One region of the Peribacillus muralis genome, then DNA from elsewhere that is predicted to be linked to it. Evidence: riboswitches for the same ligand, from Rfam matches in the RefSeq annotation. Region 1 holds a riboswitch; each other region holds the start of a gene.
The links. Region 1 has a riboswitch for cyclic di-GMP ahead of ABE28_RS02815 (methyl-accepting chemotaxis protein). Riboswitches for the same ligand answer to the same signal wherever they lie in the genome.
Positions count from the first base shown of each region.

Region 2: linked by a shared signal. The riboswitch ahead of ABE28_RS24865 (hypothetical protein) and the one ahead of ABE28_RS02815 (methyl-accepting chemotaxis protein) in region 1 are both predicted to bind cyclic di-GMP.
Region 3: linked by a shared signal. The riboswitch ahead of ABE28_RS24740 (anti-repressor SinI family protein) and the one ahead of ABE28_RS02815 (methyl-accepting chemotaxis protein) in region 1 are both predicted to bind cyclic di-GMP.

Region 1 is NZ_CP017080.1:591,861-597,975, forward strand. It holds gene ABE28_RS02805 (YfcC family protein) at 1-347, shown strand, start outside; gene ABE28_RS02810 (M20 metallopeptidase family protein) at 366-1,505, shown strand; gene ABE28_RS02815 (methyl-accepting chemotaxis protein) at 1,629-3,167, opposite strand; cyclic di-GMP riboswitch class II at 3,225-3,306, opposite strand; gene ABE28_RS02820 (hypothetical protein) at 3,413-3,661, opposite strand; gene ABE28_RS02825 (transporter substrate-binding domain-containing protein) at 3,953-4,729, shown strand; gene ABE28_RS02830 (amino acid ABC transporter permease) at 4,788-5,432, shown strand; gene ABE28_RS02835 (amino acid ABC transporter ATP-binding protein) at 5,429-6,115, shown strand, end outside.
Region 2 is NZ_CP017080.1:1,096,811-1,102,925, forward strand. It holds gene ABE28_RS05225 (manganese-dependent inorganic pyrophosphatase) at 1-360, shown strand, start outside; gene ABE28_RS24860 (hypothetical protein) at 452-598, opposite strand; partial or broken gene ABE28_RS05230 (SulP family inorganic anion transporter) at 685-1,989, opposite strand; gene ABE28_RS24865 (hypothetical protein) at 2,393-2,617, opposite strand; cyclic di-GMP riboswitch class I at 2,700-2,790, opposite strand; gene ABE28_RS05245 (hypothetical protein) at 3,279-3,458, opposite strand; gene ABE28_RS05250 (MFS transporter) at 3,514-4,725, opposite strand; gene ABE28_RS05255 (CitMHS family transporter) at 4,938-6,115, shown strand, end outside.
Region 3 is NZ_CP017080.1:4,599,038-4,605,152, forward strand. It holds one part of gene prfB (peptide chain release factor 2) at 1-161, opposite strand, end outside; one part of gene prfB (peptide chain release factor 2) at 163-225, opposite strand; gene secA (preprotein translocase subunit SecA) at 395-2,908, opposite strand; gene ABE28_RS22390 (helix-turn-helix domain-containing protein) at 3,316-3,636, shown strand; gene ABE28_RS24740 (anti-repressor SinI family protein) at 3,773-3,904, opposite strand; cyclic di-GMP riboswitch class I at 3,944-4,029, opposite strand; gene ABE28_RS22395 (hypothetical protein) at 4,279-4,461, opposite strand; gene hpf (ribosome hibernation-promoting factor, HPF/YfiA family) at 4,644-5,201, opposite strand; gene ABE28_RS22405 (flagellar protein FliT) at 5,458-5,799, opposite strand; gene fliS (flagellar export chaperone FliS) at 5,799-6,115, opposite strand, start outside.

The DNA of each region.
Region 1 (6,115 bases):
TGGTGCCTTCGGCGTTTACTGCTGTGGGCATGATGATTTTACAAATCATCATTAACTTTTTGGTCCCTTCAGGAAGTGGACAAGCGGCCCTTACAATGCCTTTAATGTCTCCTCTGGCAGACCTTGTAGGAGTGACGAGGCAAACGGCCGTGCTTGCTTTTCAATTCGGTGATGGAATTGCGGCAACCTTATTCCCAACGAATGGTGCGCTCATTGCATCTCTTACGATAGCGGGAATTCCTTGGAACAAATGGGTGAAATGGTATATTCCTTTCTTCATTATCCAATTGATTGTGTGTGCGGTATTATTAGTTGTGGCAGAATGGATGAACTACGGGCCATTTTAAGAAAGGAGATTGTTATCAATGTTTGAAACGTTAGCGAAGCAGGCGGTAGCAGATCGTCGCCATATTCATGAAAATCCAGAGCTTTCTGGAAGCGAGTGGGAAACAACGAAATTCATACGTGAGCGACTTGAATCATTAAATATCGAGATATTGGACTTCGAACCACCAGGTGTCATTGGTTACATTAGAGGAACGAAGGGCGGGAAAACTGTTGCCCTACGTGCAGACATCGATGCATTGCCAATCCTTGAGGAGGGTGATAAACCGTATATCTCCAAGGTAAAGGGCGTATCTCATGCTTGTGGACATGACGGTCATACAGCCATCCTGCTTGCGGCAGCTGAATGGTTCAAGAAACCTGGGAATGAAGTGGAGCCAAACATCCTATTCATCTTCCAATCGGCAGAGGAAATTACGCCAAGTGGTGCTGACCGTCTCATTAAAATGGGTGTGCTGGACGGCGTAGATACGATTTTTGGCATTCATTTGTGGCAAAGCATGGAAAAGGGAAGGATGGGTCTAAAAGCTGGGGCTGCAATGGCGTCTGTAGATGACTTTGAAGTGAGAATTCAAGGATCGGGCGGGCACGGTGCAACCCCCCACGAAACGGTCGACCCTATTTATATCGCTACTCACTTAATTCAAGCGTATCAAGGAATCATTAGTCGAAAGCTCAATCCTGTTCATTCAGGGGTGTTGACGGTAGGGAAAATTGAAGGCGGCAGTACATATAACGTGATTCCAGATACTGCGAAACTGATAGGGACCATCCGCGCATTGTCTGTAGAGTCTGTACAAACAATTCAACAGCAAATGGTGAAAATTACTGAAGGTCTTTGCCAAACCTTTGGTGCAAAAGGGCATATTGATTTCATCGTAGGAACACCTCCGCTTGTGAATGATCCGAAAGAGGCGTCATTTGCTGAAACGGTCATTCGAAAAACATTCGGTGAGGATCGTTTCCAAACAGTTGATGCCTATATGGGCGCCGAAGATTTTTCTTACTACTTGCAGAAGAAGCCAGGGGCGTTCATCTTTGTGGGAATGAACAGTGAAAAGAGTGCATTTCCGCATCACCATCCGAAATTCGATATCGACGAGGATGTCTTCGCCGATGCGATTGAACTTTTTACAGCGATCGTTACAGAATATCGATAATAAGTTGAATGACTCCGGCTAGGCTGCGGAGTCATGTTTTTATATTCATTGAAATGCATGAACGGCATAGTGGAGCTGGACAATAACGAAACCCCGCATTCATGGAAATACGGGGTTTATCGTTTAAGCTGGCGCTTGTTGATTTAGATGGCCAACCAAATCCATGACTTGTTTTGCCTGATCTTCAAGATGGAGGGATTGCTTCAGCAAAGAGTCCATCAAGAATGCCTGTTCACTTGTAGAAGAGGCGATTTGCTGATTAGCTGAACGAGATTCCTGTGAATCATGCAGTAAGGACTCAAATATTTCATGAACGGACCTGTTCGTCTCCGTCAATTGAAATATGCTTGATTCGTAGAGGCGCAATAGCTGGTTCACACCTTCGTTGGACGAATAAATCGATCCGAATACCAGCTGCGATTCATTTGCGATCTTCGCTCCCTTTTCCAAATCCATGATCGAATCTCCCACTTGCTTCTGTATCAATTCCGTTTCGTCTTGGATTTTACTGACCACACGGACAATCTCTTGAGCAGAAGAATCTGACTGTTTAGCGAGGTTCCTGACTTCTTCTGCAACAACAGCAAATCCCTTTCCAGCTTCTCCCGCACGAGCTGCCTCTATGGAAGCATTAAGGGCTAAAAGGTTAGTTTGATCTGAAATACGGTTAATCATGATGGTAAATTGCTCAATATCTTTTATTCGCTGTTTGAAGCCATGAATCGTATTCGCCAAACCGGTAACATGCTCATTGACTGCTTCGAATTGAATATGAAGTTTCTTCATCAGCTGCTGACCTGCATCCACATGAACGCTGGTGGAAACCGAGTTCTCTGAAACCTCATTCGTGCGCTTGCCAAGGTCGAGGACCTGTTCTTCCATGCTCTTCAGCCTGATCATATTGGATTCCGTCAGGTCCTGATTGCGTTCCGTTTTTAGGGCCATGTTTTGGATATTGGCATTAATTTGGGCTGAGGCGCTATTGGTTTCCTGACTCGTTCCTTTAATCTCAGATGAGACGTGCAGCATATCTTGAGACATTAAATCCAATGCGGTCAACAGCTCCGTTGTTTTTTTCTCGATTTTGCTGTTCTGCTCCGATAAGTTTTTTTTCATTGATTCTTTGTGCAATAGCAGAACAATCGTTGCTCCGCTAGTCAAAATTAGGAAGAAAGCGTGTACCAGGAGAAGCGAAAACGCATAATTAGATGTTCCGCAAAGCAGCTCTGGAAATAAGAAGTAGCCTGCCAGATGCTGTATGGCAAAAATCATCGTGCTCAAAAGGACAAGCTGAATGGAATCAAAGAATGCGATTAAAGCAATGACCATAAAAATTGAAAAATGGTATTCAACCAACCCATTCCCTCCAGCTATCATGGATATGGATGAAAACGTGAGGCATAACGTGATAAACCAAGGCAGCAACGGATGATTTCTATTTTTCTTATAGAATAGGCTTGCCAAAATGAAGAATATGATTGGAAGTAGAAACAATATGAAAAGAGAAAATGATAGGTGAGAAGGAAGCTGCGCAATTTCCCTCATAATTAGATAGTCTTCTAAAAAACCCGTGTACCTGTGCAAGAAATGAATGAAGATTCCCATCAAAACCGTACCTGCACTAAACAATAACATTAAATAATTCCCTTTGAATTTATTCATGGTCATACTCCTCAATCAGTTAATAATCCAGATAAAAAAAGCTAACTAAACATTATGTTTAATTAGCCGGTTGCGCTACTGACTCCAAACTATCCAAGCGCCCATATACGGATAGTTCTTCAAAGTCTCAGGATTCATATAACATCTATATCGGTTTGGATCTTGAAATCTTGATGAATTATGATTTGGTAGCATAAAAAATTTCAGGGAGGGAGTGTAATGATTATGTGAGGCGGCGATCCTGATCATTTCTTTTTATTTAGTTTTTCATTCCCATGTTTGAAGTTACCCGTAATTTTGGCGAGAAGTAATTGTACCTCCAATATATTGTTTTCAACGTCTTTAATTTTTTTTAACAGCCGTTCTGCTTCTTTATCCTTTACGACCTTGATTTGTTTATTATGGAAATAAATGATTATGGTTGCTTTTTTTGTGACGATATAAGTGAAGGGTTCTTCCATTAATTTATTCCGTTTATCTAGTTCCCCCATCATAATCTCTCCTTTTTTTTAAAGTGTTCTCCATTTTGATAGTAAAGTTGTTATTTGAATAAAAGCAAATCCCGGGAAACGGTATTGTCAATTTGATAAAAAAATCCCATAGACATAACCTCTCGTTTTTAAATTTTCAATAGTATTAGAGGTTTTAGAAAAAAATCCCATAAATATTATTTAGAGAAAATAATATTTATTCTAAAAATTCATATTATATTACTTTATACTTATGCTATATTATAGGGAGAATAATAAATTATCACGCATAATCAAAGAATTGGAGTGATTTCAATGAAGAAGCTTGGTTTACTTAGTCTGCTTTTGATTTTGACTATCTTTATCTCTGCATGTGGGAGCAATGATGGAAAAAATGCAGGTGAGGAAAAGAAAAATGAAAAAGTATATAAAGTTGGCGTGGATACGACATATCCACCGTTTGAATTCAAAGAAGGAAACGAATATAAAGGCATAGATATTGATTTAATCAATGCAGTAGCGAAAGACCAGAATTTTAAAATCAAATTAACTCCGATGGATTTCGGCGGAATCATTCCGGCGATGCAAGCCAATCAGCTTGATGTGGCCATTGCAGGAATGAGCATTACCGAGGATAGAAAAAAGGTTGTTGATTTCTCAACGCCATATTTCGATGCAGGCTTGACTGTCGTCGTGACGAAAGATAATAAGACGACCAAATCAGTTGCTGACCTTAAAGGGAAGACAGTAGCAGTAAAAAAAGGGACAACCGGTGCTAAATATGCTCAGGATAATGCTAGTGAATTAAAGATTAAAGTGGTTCAGTTCAATGACTCACCAGCGATGTTCCAAGAAGTGTCGAATGGTAACGCCGATGCACTTATAGAAGATTATCCCGTTATCTCCTATGCCATTGCCCAAAAAGACCTTGGCTTGAAAACCGTAGGTGACCGCTTGAATGGCGATCAGTATGGAATTGCTGTATTGAAAGGTGAAAATCAGGATCTTTTGAAGAAAATTAATGATGGTCTTGCCAATCTGAAAAAAGATGGCAAGTATGATGAAATCATAAAAACGTATCTTGGAGAATAGGTTAAAGGCTCAATAAGCGCGCCTAAGGCGCGCTTTCTTTTTCGGAGGGGTGAAAGTAATGGATATTATTGTTGCGGCGTTGCCTATGTTAGTAAAAGGACTTCAGGTGACGCTTTACATCTTTGTGATTGCCATTATCCTAGGTTTTTTGATTGGTTTAGTAGTGGCCTTGCTACGACTTGCCCCTATCAAGATCTTGAACTGGATTGCAAAGGTTTATGTGGATGCGATACGAGGGACACCGTTCATCGTGCAGTTGTTTTTTATTTATTTCGGAGTGAACTCGCTAAATATCATTTCATTGAACAGTACGACAGCTGGAATCATCACGGTTGCGATCAACGCCGGAGCATATTTTGCTGAAATAATAAGAGCCGGGATACAATCGATCGATAAAGGCCAAACGGAAGCGGCAAGATCAATCGGGTTCACTGGGACTCAAGCGATGCGCTATGTCGTGCTGCCACAGGCCTTTAGAAGGATGCTTCCTACAATTACGAACCAATCGATCATTAGCTTGAAAGATACATCTCTCTTATCCGTCATCGGGATTGCCGATTTGACGCAGCAAGGTCAAATTCAAGCCTCGGCAACGTTTGAGGCATTCAAGATTTGGCTGGTTGTCGGTGTGATTTACTTTATCATCATTTATTTGATAACCCTGATTGCCAATTTCATTGAAAGGAGGGTTCAAGTGCGATGAGCATCATTACTGTAAAAAACCTGAGAAAATCATTTGGAGCTGTCGAGGTGTTAAAGGATATTAATGCAGTAGTACAGGAAAAGGAAGTAATTTGTGTAATAGGCCCTTCTGGATCTGGAAAAAGTACATTTCTGCGATGCCTGAACCTTCTTGAAGAGGTAACGGGCGGGGAAGTGGTCGTTAACGGACACAACATAACCGACCCTAAAAGAAAAATCAATATAAACAAAGTGCGGCAAGAGGTAGGAATGGTTTTTCAACATTTCAATCTATTTCCTCACAAGACGGTATTGGAAAACATAACATTGGGCCCGATCAAAATTCGCGCCACCGATAAGGCCGAAGCGGCGAGATTGGCACTTGAGTTATTGGATAAGGTGGGTTTGAGGGAGAAGGCGAGCAGCTATCCAGGAGAACTTTCCGGAGGGCAAAAGCAGCGGGTTGCCATCGCTAGGGCACTGGCAATGAATCCGAAAATCATGCTATTCGACGAGCCGACTTCTGCGCTTGATCCTGAAATGGTCGGAGATGTCTTAGAGGTAATGAAGCAACTGGCTAAAGAAGGCATGACAATGGTCGTCGTCACGCATGAAATGGGCTTTGCCCGCGAAGTCGGTGACCGAGTCATTTTCATGGATGGAGGGTACATCGTTGAAGAAAACGAGCCGAATGCATTATTCGGC
Region 2 (6,115 bases), 500 kb from region 1:
TTAAGCGACAAGACGATTGCCCAGCTAATCACTCTGGATGCAAAAGAATTCAGCATGGGAATGGCAAAAGTGGAGATAGCCCAGGTAAATGCAGTAGATCCGAATGAAGTCCTTGCCAAGCAAGCTGAGTTGGAATCGGCAATTGAAGCGGTCATTGGAGTGAAGGAACTGGATTTATTCCTTTTCGTCGTTACGGATATCTTGACAAATGATTCCGTAGCCCTGGCTCTTGGACGAGCAGCGAATGCCGTCGAAAAAGCTTATAACGTTTCTTTAAATAATAACATCGCCGTCCTGGAGGGCGTTGTCTCGCGCAAAAAACAAATCGTGCCGGTATTAACGGATATATTCAGTAAATAAGTAAGTGAAAAAAAGGGTGTTTTTTGCACCCTTTTCCCAAACGCAAAAAAAGACGCAAACATTACGGATGATAATGTTTGCGTCTTTTTGTTCAATTTAAGGCATCCTTCTCTTTTTCATAGGCGATGACAATCAGTTCTTTATTCGCTTCCTCGCCAAGTTTGCTTTCGAAGCTTTTCAATTCATCCAATAAATTTGGAGAAAGGTTGGCGGCCGTATAATCCTGCTCGGATGTCATGTTTTTCGCTCCCTTCCATATCGACATATTTCCTGTTAGTTATTCTGTCGGTTTGGAAGATTTCTATTCAGCGGAAATAACCTTCTTCAGGATATTTTACTTTTAGAAGTGGCAAGCTTATCAAGCAATAAGGAGCTTTCCAGATCGAGGCCCTGTACATGGACGGCTATGCCTTGATGATGGTATTTAAGGACAACCTTATCGACAGCTTCGACTGCAGATGTATCCCATATTTTTGAGCGGGAAAAATCAATGATGATCGTCTCTGCTTCATCATTAACATCGAATTTGGAAACAAAGTCTTGCACCGAAGCGAAAAAGATTTGTCCTCGGATTTCATAAATCATTTTCTTATTCGTAATGTCCGCCTTTTTTTCGACCGTCACCTTGGATATTTCGGCACAGAAGAAAATCATGCGTATAAAGGACGATGATGACAGTCACGATCATCACGGCTGCATCCGTCTTTGGAGCTATCTTGAGCCTCTTATCATGACAGCGACAAGCGCAGCCATGGGTATTTTTATAAGGATGTCATTCAATGCGACAATCAATACCATAAGGAAAGCGCCGGCCACAAATGTGGAAAGTCTGCCTCTGCCCCCTGACTTGATGTTGATTCCGGATTGTCCGATCATTGCGCATCCAGCCATTCCCCCAAAACATCCGGCAATGATATTGCCTAGGCCCTGTCCTTTTGCCTCCCGATTTTTATTGCTTGGTGTGTCAGTCAGCTCATCGACTATTTGGGCCGTCAATAAAGATTCAAGCAGCCCTACAAATGCAAGCGCTATTGAATAGGGCAATATGATAGCCAGCGTTTCAAAGGCCAAAGGGATGTCTGGGAGCATGAATATCGGGAGTGCTTCGGTCAATTGCCCCATATCCCCAACTGTACGGACCGTCGCCCCTGTTGAAATGGCGGCGATCGTTATCAAAATGATGGCAACGAGAGGGGAAGGGATGGCCTTCGTAATCCGTGGGAAAAGATAAATGATCGCTAATGAAACGGCGGTCATGACATACATGACCCAAGATTCACCCGCAAAATGGGTAAGCTGTGCTGTGAATATCAAGAGTGCTAATGAATTCACAAAACCAGTCATTATCGTTGCCGCAATTAAATAGTTAAGGCCGTGATCTTTAACAAGGTCGACCATGACAAGTGCCATTGCTCCTGTGGCAGCCGATATCATTCCTGGTCTTCCGCCGACAAAAGAGATGACGATGGCAATGCAGAATGAGGCGTATACACCAACCATTGGGTCAACACCAGCAATGATCGAAAACGCAATGGCCTCCGGAATCATTGCAAAGGCAACGACAATACCTGAAAGAACATCTCCGCGGACGTTGCCGAACCATTCCTGTCTGTATGCAGATATATTCAATGAAACGCTCCTTTTGCTTTATAAATGGTGTTTACTTTTTCGCGCACTAAATTATAGCATGAGTATATATTTCCAACTATTGGTTTATTAATCCGGGGCGAACGGAAGCCAGTGGCTCAAGAAGGTCATTATCAAAGGGCTGTCAGGGGCACCTCTAATGGAAAGTGCAAAAAAACGATGAACTTTAATGGAAGGAGTTTGGATGAATGACGCACTTTCATCAACCTTTGGTCTGTATTCAAGCAGGGTGGTGGATGAAAACGGGAGTTGCCATTATGGAAGGGAGTGAAAGGAAACATAATTAGAGGAAAGGCTCATGATTGGTTAAGGGTTGCAGAAACGGGTGAAGCTGATGAACGTAAGGGGGACCATTTTTGTTGGTTTTACCTATATGTTTCCCATCTTACCTAGGGTTAGGCGGGCGGGAGACGGAGTAATTCCCATGAATGATGCTGGATTTACATACGGGGCATGTCACTTCCTTATAATGCTTGAACGTGATCTTGCGAAGGTCGCTTCTGGTCAGGATGGCAAATACATGATATCTTGCGCCGCATGCACACGTATTTTTATCTTTAACGATGTGCCGCTCATTTGTATTAACTGAATAAATGGTTGGAAAAAACATATATAACCCCTCTTTTTTCTAATTTTAGGCAAATTAAAAAGAGACAAGAAATAAATAATTAAGCGATTTAATCAAGATAAATCTTGGCGGCCCGGCTGCCATGACAACCAAGTCGTTGTTTTAGGCCCGTGGCTTTGCGTCTTTTATTTTCATAAAATTTGCCCTTATATAATCTTAACATAAAATGACAAGCGATTATTAGATCATGAACAAATACTTTGATCTGTGACTATCTTATCGTTCCAATTTGAATTTATCTTTACATGGAGTGCAGGTTATTTCCGTCATAGGCTTGAAAATGACTTGTTTCAAATCTTTTTTCTCGAATATCCGTCGGTAATTATGAATGATGCCACATTCGCAATAACGTTGATTTTTGATGATGTGCACTTTTGAATAAAATGTGAAAGTCGGGTACATGATTAGCTCCTTGTGTATGGGTATAATATACTAGGTATATTATACTACTTGAACACAGTGCTAGGTAACTGATTTTTATAGTGAAGTTGAAATAAACGATAGGGGATATAGGATTTTTTAATTACATGGTTTCGCAGAAAATTCGCCACCCCACTATGCAGGAGAACGAAGCTGGAATGAAAGAAAGAACGAGCATCCAATTTGCGGGTAAAACTGCTAAACTCACGGGAAGCGCCCGGACTTAAAGAAAACTTCTCCACTTCTGCCCATGACTATCGTTTAAGGTTGCTTTAGATACTGTATTAGTCGTGATATGCCAAGAAAGACTGATATCTACCCTTTTATCGGAAGTATTGGAACCTAAAGAAGATGCTGCCTGCAATATACAGGCAGCATCTTCTTTAGGTTGACTAGCTGCCATCTAAAGTGTCCCTTATAGAGGGATACTTCAGATAACAGGATTCTAATAGTGAGTATTAATGGGAACGTGCCAATTCCGGATTGCGGTGCATCGCTAAATAAAGGACCAGTCCGGCGATGAGGAGCAAGGTGCTGGTCGTGATGAAAACAGCGGAGAATCCATAGAATCCAGCGACCATTCCGCCCATTGCTGGCCCGATGATATTGCCTAAAAAACGAAGACTTGTATTGTAGCCCAAGACTTCCCCCTGCATTGCGACGGGCGCTTCCTGACGAATATAGGCAATCCTTACTGGGATGATGCCGCCTATGGCCATGCCTAGTAAGAATCGGACAAAAACTAACTGCCAAAACTGATTGATGAAGGCTCCAGGCAAGTAAACGAGTGCTGTCAGGAAGAGAAGCAGTACAAGTATCTTCACATGTCCGTGCCGATCGCCAATTTTGCCCCAGTGACGCGCCATCAGTAGATTCCCCAGTCCTGCTGCGGAAAAGGCGATACCTGAATAAAACCCAAGATTGGAAGTGCCGTGCAGTTCCCCGACGTATAAGGAAAGTATGGGCTGGATGCTGAAGTGGGCAACTTGGACTAGTGTTGAAATGAGCATGATATTGACAAGGATGGGGTTGCGCAGGATATGAGAGAGAACTTCCCTGCTAGTGTAGCTTGATTTCGTTCCCGACTGCCGTTTCATTTGGTATTCCTTCGTTGCAATGACGAGGAGACCAGAAATGAAAATGGTGATCGAGGTGAATTTGAAAGCGGTAGAATAGCCGACTGTGTCGGCAAGGATGCCGCCAAGCAATGGTCCGAAAAGCGAACCGGTTATATTTCCCGTTTGCAGCGTTCCAAGAACGCGCCCAGCAATTTCTTTCGGTGTTTGGGTCGAAATGAAGGCCTGTGACATCGATATGAAGCCAGTGAATATCCCCGTGAACATCCTTAAGATGAATAGCTGCCAAACATTTTCAACGTATCCCATCAAGAAAATGGACAGCCCCATTCCGAAGGCACAAGCAATCAAGATTTTCTTTCTGCCATAGCGATCGCCAATTCGGCCCCAAACAGGAGAAAATAAAAATGCAGTCACAAAAGTGATTCCGAATGTCCATCCAGACCAATGCTGAATGTATTGTGTCGAATAATTTCCGAATGTACCGATGTATAAAGAGATGAATGGAAGGACCATCGTCATGCTTCCGCCAATGAAAAAGTTGGCGAACCACATGATGGTTAGGTTTCGTTTAGCTATTTGATGTTGTTTCATTTACAATCAACACTTCTTTCCTCCGAAAAATACTTCGGGTTCCTAAATAATAGTATACAGAATTTAACTAATTTATTAAATGATTTTGCTTTTTGTACATAAAAACAGGTTTTTTAATGTAAGTACAGATGATATAATTTGAAAATATTTATTTTTCAGAAAAATTAGATAAGTGTGTGGGGGAGTTTTTTCTAAAGGAAGGGGTTTTTAACTTGTTAACTGTTTTGGGATTTTGCATGATTTTGACGTTCCTTGTCCTTGTCATCACAAAGCGTCTGTCCGTAGTCGTCGCTTTTATCTTCACGGCAATCGCTTTTGGTGTGATTGGCGGCTTTGCCTCCGAGATGGGAGATATGATGTTGGCAGGGATATTGAAGGTGACACCAACAGCGGTGATGATCGTTTTTGCTATATTATATTTTGGTTTGATGATTGACGTTGGATTATTTGAGCCGATGATCGGTAAAATCTTGAGTTTTGTAAAAGGAGATCCGCTAAAGGTCGTTATGGCAACAGCCATCATTACGATATTGGTGGGGTTGGATGGAGACGGGTCCTCCACATTCATGATCACTGTGTCGGCGATGCTGCCGCTTTATATGAAACTAGGGATGAATAGACTCGTATTGGCCTGTGTCGTCGGCCTAGGAGCGGGTGTCATGAATATGATCCCTTGGGGTGGCCCCTTGGTCAGAGCGGCAGCCAGCCTCCAGGTTGAAGTGTCGGATTTATTCATACCGCTCATTCCAGTCATGATTTGCGGACTATTATGGACGCTTTTTTCAGCATATATCTTAGGTAAGAAGGAAAGGGAGAGGCTGGGAGTCCGTACGTTGGGGACGGACATGGCACAAGGAATGAGTGAGCATGCTGCATCCGTTGAAACCAGTAATGGAGGACAAGCGAAGTTGTTTTGGTTTAACTGGCTCTTGACGATATTACTGATGGTGTTTTTGGTGATGGAAGTGCTTCCAATTCAAATCTTATTTGCCTCGGCGTTTGCAATTGCCTTATTTGTTAACTTCCCGAATCCGAAAGAGCAGCAGGAAAGGATATTAAGTCATGCCAATAGTTTCGTGATGATATGTACACTCATTTTTGCAGCAGGAATCTTTACGGGAGTATTATCGGAAACAAAAATGATGGACTCGATGGCATCTAGCATCGTAACGGTCATTCCGGATTGGGTAGGGGCACATATGCCGCTTGTTGTGGCGCTTACAAGTTTGCCGATGGGGTTCATTTTTTCACCAGATGCCTATTATTTTGGCATACTGCCCATCATCAGTGAAACGGCATCGAATTTTGGCATTGCCCCAGTGGAAATAGGAAGGGCGGCTTTGCTGGGCCATTCGACCACGGGTTTTCCATTATCCCCATTGGTCCCTGC
Region 3 (6,115 bases), 910 kb from region 1:
GATTCATTCAAATCAGCCAGCTGGGTTACTTGCTCCTTCAATGCATTCGTTTCATTGATGACAGTCTGCGCCTTTTGCTGATCGTTCCAAAAGTCAGGGTGTGTCATCTCATTTTCAAGCTGAGCGATTCGTGCCTCTTTTTCATCTAAGTCAAAGAGACCCCCTAAAGTCCGTTAATCGTTGCGCTGTCCGTTCAAGTTCATTTCTTATTTCTCCTAATTCCATTTCCATTCACCTCATTAAGTATGTTAAAAAAATCCCTGCAGAGGGATTCGCCTCAGTACAAATAAACCTCTTCAAACTATATGCAACTATACAACTTTATGCAAACGAAACATGAAAAGAGGCGGCAAGCCTGACACTTGACCGTCCCTTAATCATTATACACCTAATATTAACCTACACTGCCATGGCAATTCTTATATTTTTTCCCACTGCCGCATGGGCATAGCGTGTTTCGCCCAACTTCATCCTTTTTACGGGCCGGTGCCTTTTTCACTTTACCGCCGTCTTCTTCCTTCGGGTTTACCGCTTGTCCTTTTATGACTTCCTTCCGCTCCAGGTTGTTGCGGATCTCGGCTTTCATAATGTATTTAGCGACTTCGTCCTCCATCGAGGCTATCATCGCCTCAAACATGGCAAAGCCCTCTGATTGATATTCACGAAGCGGATCGATCTGACCATAAGCACGAAGGTGAATCCCTTGACGCAATTGCTCCATTGCATCGATATGATCCATCCATTTGCTGTCGACCGCACGAAGAACGATGACCTTTTCGAATTCACGCATTTGCTCTTCGGATAGCTCATCTTCTTTTTGGTCATAGTCATTTTTCACTTTGGCTAAAATGTATTCAACCAATTCAGCCTCATTTTTTTCTTCTAAATCGGCAATAGTGATCGATCCCTCATCGAATAAGTTACCATTCAAGTAATCGACCAGTCCTTGCAGGTTCCAGCCTTCCTCATCACCCATCGGTGCGAATGCCCCCACATTGCGCTGGATGGAGGCCGCTATCATCGTTTCGACGATTTCACGTAAATTTTCGCTTTCCATCACATCGAAGCGCTGTTTATAGATGATTTCCCGTTGTTGACGAAGGACATCATCATATTGCAGTAATTGCTTACGTGAATCGAAGTTATTGCCTTCCACCCGTTTCTGGGCAGATTCAACGGCTCTCGTCACCATCTTGCTTTGAATTGGCTGGGAATCATCCATACCGAGGCGTGTCATCATATTCTTCATATTATCGGAGCCGAAACGGCGCATCAATTCATCTTCCATCGATAAGTAGAATTGTGTGACCCCAGGATCTCCCTGACGGCCCGAACGACCGCGCAGCTGGTTATCGATGCGCCTGCTTTCATGACGCTCAGTACCGATGACAGCAAGGCCGCCGAGCTCCTTGACACCTTCTCCAAGCTTGATATCCGTACCACGGCCAGCCATGTTCGTGGCGATTGTAACGGAACCTTGATTACCTGCATTGGCAATGATTTCCGCTTCACGTTCATGATTCTTCGCGTTCAAGACGTCGTGAGGGATTCCCTTTTTAGATAAATAGGCTGAAATGACTTCAGACGTTTCAATTGCAACCGTTCCGACAAGCACAGGCTGCCCCATGGCATGCCTTTCGGCGATGTCCTCGACAACTGCCCGGAATTTTCCATCGGTGGAGGCGTAAATAAGATCGGCACGGTCATCCCTTATGATATTCCTGTTTGTCGGGATGGCGATGACATTCATATTATAGATATTGCGGAATTCCTCTTCCTCCGTTTTGGCAGTACCAGTCATACCGGAAAGTTTTTCGTACATCCGGAAATAATTCTGGAACGTGATCGTCGCAAGAGTCATGCTTTCATTTTGAATTTCAAGCCCCTCTTTCGCTTCGATCGCCTGGTGGAGGCCTTCACTGTAACGACGCCCTTTCATCAAACGGCCAGTGAATTGATCGACGATGACGATCTCGCCTTCCTGAACGACATAATCCACATCCAAATGCATGGAAACATGCGCCTTCAATGCCTGGTTGATATGATGATTCAAAGTAACGTGGCTAATATCAAATAAATTATCGATATTGAACGCTTTTTCGGCTCGGTTCATGCCTTCTTCTGTCAGCTGTACGCCCTTTGTCTTTTCATCATACGTATAATCCTTTTCCTTTTGCAGCGTTCTGACAAACGCATTGGCCTGGATATAAAGCTGGGCCGATTTTTGTGCGGAACCCGATATGATCAACGGCGTTCTCGCTTCATCAATCAAGATGGAATCGACTTCATCAATGACCGCAAAATGCAAGGGCCGTTGAACCATTTGTTCTTTATATAACACCATATTGTCACGCAGGTAATCAAAACCTAATTCATTATTCGTACTATACGTAACATCGGCATTATACGCCTCTTGTTTTTCTTCCTTTGAATGGCTGTTCAAGTTCAAGCCGACTGTCAAACCAAGGAATTCAAACAACACCCCCATCTCGGAAGCATCACGGTGTGCCAAGTATTCATTGACTGTAACGACATGTACACCTTTACCAGTAAGCGCGTTTAAATAAACCGGCATGGTGGATGTTAAGGTTTTACCTTCCCCAGTTTTCATCTCTGAGATATTCCCATCATGAAGAGATGCCCCGCCCATGATCTGAACGCGGTAAGGATATAGGCCAAGAGCACGCTTCGCCCCTTCTCGTGCTACCGCAAAAGCCTCTACGAGCAGGTCATCGACGGTTTCCCCGTTTTGGTAGCGCCCTTTAAACTCCTCCGTTTTGGCACGCAGCTGTTCATCCGATAAGGCAGCCGTCCCATCGGCCAAGGCTTCCACTTGGTCGGCAATTTTTTCCAGGCGTTTAATTTCTCGCTTATTCGGATCAAAAACTTTATTTAATATATTAAGCATTCAATAACGCTCCTCTATTATGGTAATGATCGTTCATTGACAAATTCATATAAGTAAGAAGAAATGTAACTTCTATTATTCCCAATCCACGCTTAATTTTACCACTTCTATCCTAGAGGTACAACTTCATATGACTGCATGCCTTTATACCTGAATTCAATTCTTGCGAAAAACAATGGATTAATGATGAGTAAAACTGTTAAAATAAAAGGAAGTATAAATCATTAAATGGAACTCCCCACTATCCCAAGTGCAAATGTGAATGATACATAACCTTCCACCACTAGATGCTGACCAGGCCCTAGTGATAGCTGCCAAGGAAATGCAACCAGGTTTCATGTTTGAATTTTTAAAAGGTGGGCTACTAACAAGTAGAAGATAAATAGAACATGTTTCGAGGTGGTATTATGATTGGTGAACGTGTAAAAAAACTGCGTGAAGAAAAAAAGATGTCAATGACTGAACTAGCCGATAAAGCCGGGGTGGCGAAGTCTTACTTAAGTTCGTTAGAGCGTAACTTACAAACGAATCCTTCTATTCAATTTCTCGAAAAGATCTCCGCCGTACTTAACATTCCTGTTGATGCCCTCCTTTACGATGCACCAAATAAGGAAGCCTTGGATAATGATTGGATGAAAATCGTTGAGGAAGCCATGAAATCAGGTGTTTCGAAGCAACAATTCAGGGAATTCATCGAGTTTAATAAATGGAGAAAAGATAAAGAATAGTAGAAGTTCATTGGTCTACCTACATAATCCTGAAGTAAACAGTATGAAAAAAGCTAGACTTGCTGAAATCTAATGGGAATAATTAGCCCTATAAACAGCTTTGTACACACCGCTGTTTATAGGGGGTTTAAGGCAATTAGCTTCCATTCCTCTCCTCTAACTGAAGCTCAAGGCATTTCCGTTCAAAAAAAGCACTTATCTCCTCTTTTTTAAAACCCAAGCTTCGTGCTTCTGATATTAAATCCACCCATTCTTGATCCATTTCCATTTTAGCCACCTCTTCTACCTCCTAAAATACCTTTGTATTTCAGGCAGACCAGCCATCTTAGTCGAGCGGACCTTAGACCTGTGCCTTTGCGCCCCTATCTTTCAATAAGTTTGCCTTTGTCGTGGTACTAATTACCAAATACATTGCTTGTTAAACCTATTATACCGGATACTTGCACCATATAATGTAATATTATGTCGCTAAATGAGCAAAATGTAAAAAATTTTATCCGACAAAATATTACAATATTGAGAAAATTCAAGATCTCCTTCAACTTCTCCTGTTTATGAAATAAAAAATATTGCTCTTCCTATTCAGTGGACTTTTTCTATTGACTCTCTCCAGCACTAGCGGATCCAAGGCTTTTTGCAAAGTCAGGTCATCACCGCAGGTTGGGCAAAGCCACTGTCCATATTCTGCACTGCTAAAAGAAGCCCGATGGCATTTATGGCAATTCTTTTGATACAAAATATCCAGCCCCCTGCACCATGATCAAATTGTTTTTTATAAATAACTTTATGTTCTTTATAAAGAACCACAATTTGAGTATAGTACAAAAGCAAGATCCATTAAAATAGGTATAATTAACTATTTATCTCATTAAAGAACGAATTTTGTTCTTTAAACAAAACATATCATTGCCTGGACTACCATGAAGAATAGCCCCTATCAATATCTATCAACATGCAAAAAAGCACAACCCAATGGCTGGGCTGTGCTTTAATTCATAGTTTCAAATTTAGCTAGGTTCAATCAAGCCGTAGCGCCCATCTTTACGACGGTATACGACATTCGTTGTGTTAGTATCTGCATTCGTGTAAACGAAGAAGCTATGACCAAGCATATTCATTTGCAAAATCGCTTCTTCACTGTCCATTGGCTTCAAATCGAAGCGCTTATTGCGGACCACTTCAACATCATCATCATCTTGGAATTCATCGACCATTTCGTCAACGTCCGTATTGAAAGCAAATGCTTCAGGAGTCGTTGATAAGTTGTTTCTGAATTTACGATTGACCTTCGTTTTATGTTTACGAATTTGGCGTTCAAGCTTATCATTGATCAAGTCAATGGCAGCATACATATCCGCATTTTCCTCTTCAGCACGAAGAACCAAATTCTGCATAGGAATCGTCACTTCGACCTTGGATGTATTATTGTTCACTTTCAAATTAACTAACACATTTGCATCTGGTGTATTGTTAAAATATCGTTCTAACTTGCCAATTTTCTTTTCGACGTATTCTCGAATTGCTGGAGTTACCTCAATGTTTTCACCGCGTACGTTGTAATTCATAAAGTGAGTCCTCCTTAAATTAAGACTATAACAGTTAGATTCTACAATACCCCTCCTGGTTCCTTTAGAAACATATCATGCAATATGTCGAAATTATGAAACAATTGTCGGAAGGTTTTTGAAAGGGTTGATGTCTTCCCTACATTCATTATAACAAATGGCTAGCGATAAAGAAAAAATTAAGCACGGATTATTTACAGAAAATTTATAAAATCTTAACTCAAAAAAGCCGTTTGGACTCCAAACGGCAGGGTAATCAATTTCTTTTATCGTAGAACATGCCATCGATCGATAGACTCTCATATGGGTTCGTATATTTATTGGAGGACTTTTTCTTTTTGTTTATTTCCTGGATGTCCCGCTGTATTTCCTGTTTTTGAAGCATAAGCAGGCTGTCGACCTGTTGATTAAGCAGCATGGTCCTGCGGCCTAACTGCTGCTCTACAGCAGTAAAAGGCGGCTTGATTTGTGCGAGGACTTCATCCCTTCGGTCAATCAGCTCGGTGATCTTTCTTATTTTGTCCTCACGTTCTGCGTTCGTCATATCTTCCAGAACGGCAAGTAATTCGGCAGTCAAGTCGTGAAAGGCTTGTATCATTACACTTGCCCGCTTTGGCTGAATTGTTTTTTCCGATTGATCTGAATGACTTCCTTCCACGTATCACGGAAGTCGCTGACAAGTACTTCCACCTCGTCCAAGGCAGCAACATCATTTTTCATATTCGCCTCAATCAGGCGTCGATTCATGAAGTCATATAGACTCATCATTTCCTTGGATACCTCGACATCCATGTTCAGCGTCACCATCAATTCATGGATGATGTTTTGCGCCTTGATGATGTTCGTGTTTTTCGCTTCGATATTCCCTGCTTCTATGGCCTTCCGCCCAAGCATGATGAACTTCAGGCAGCCAT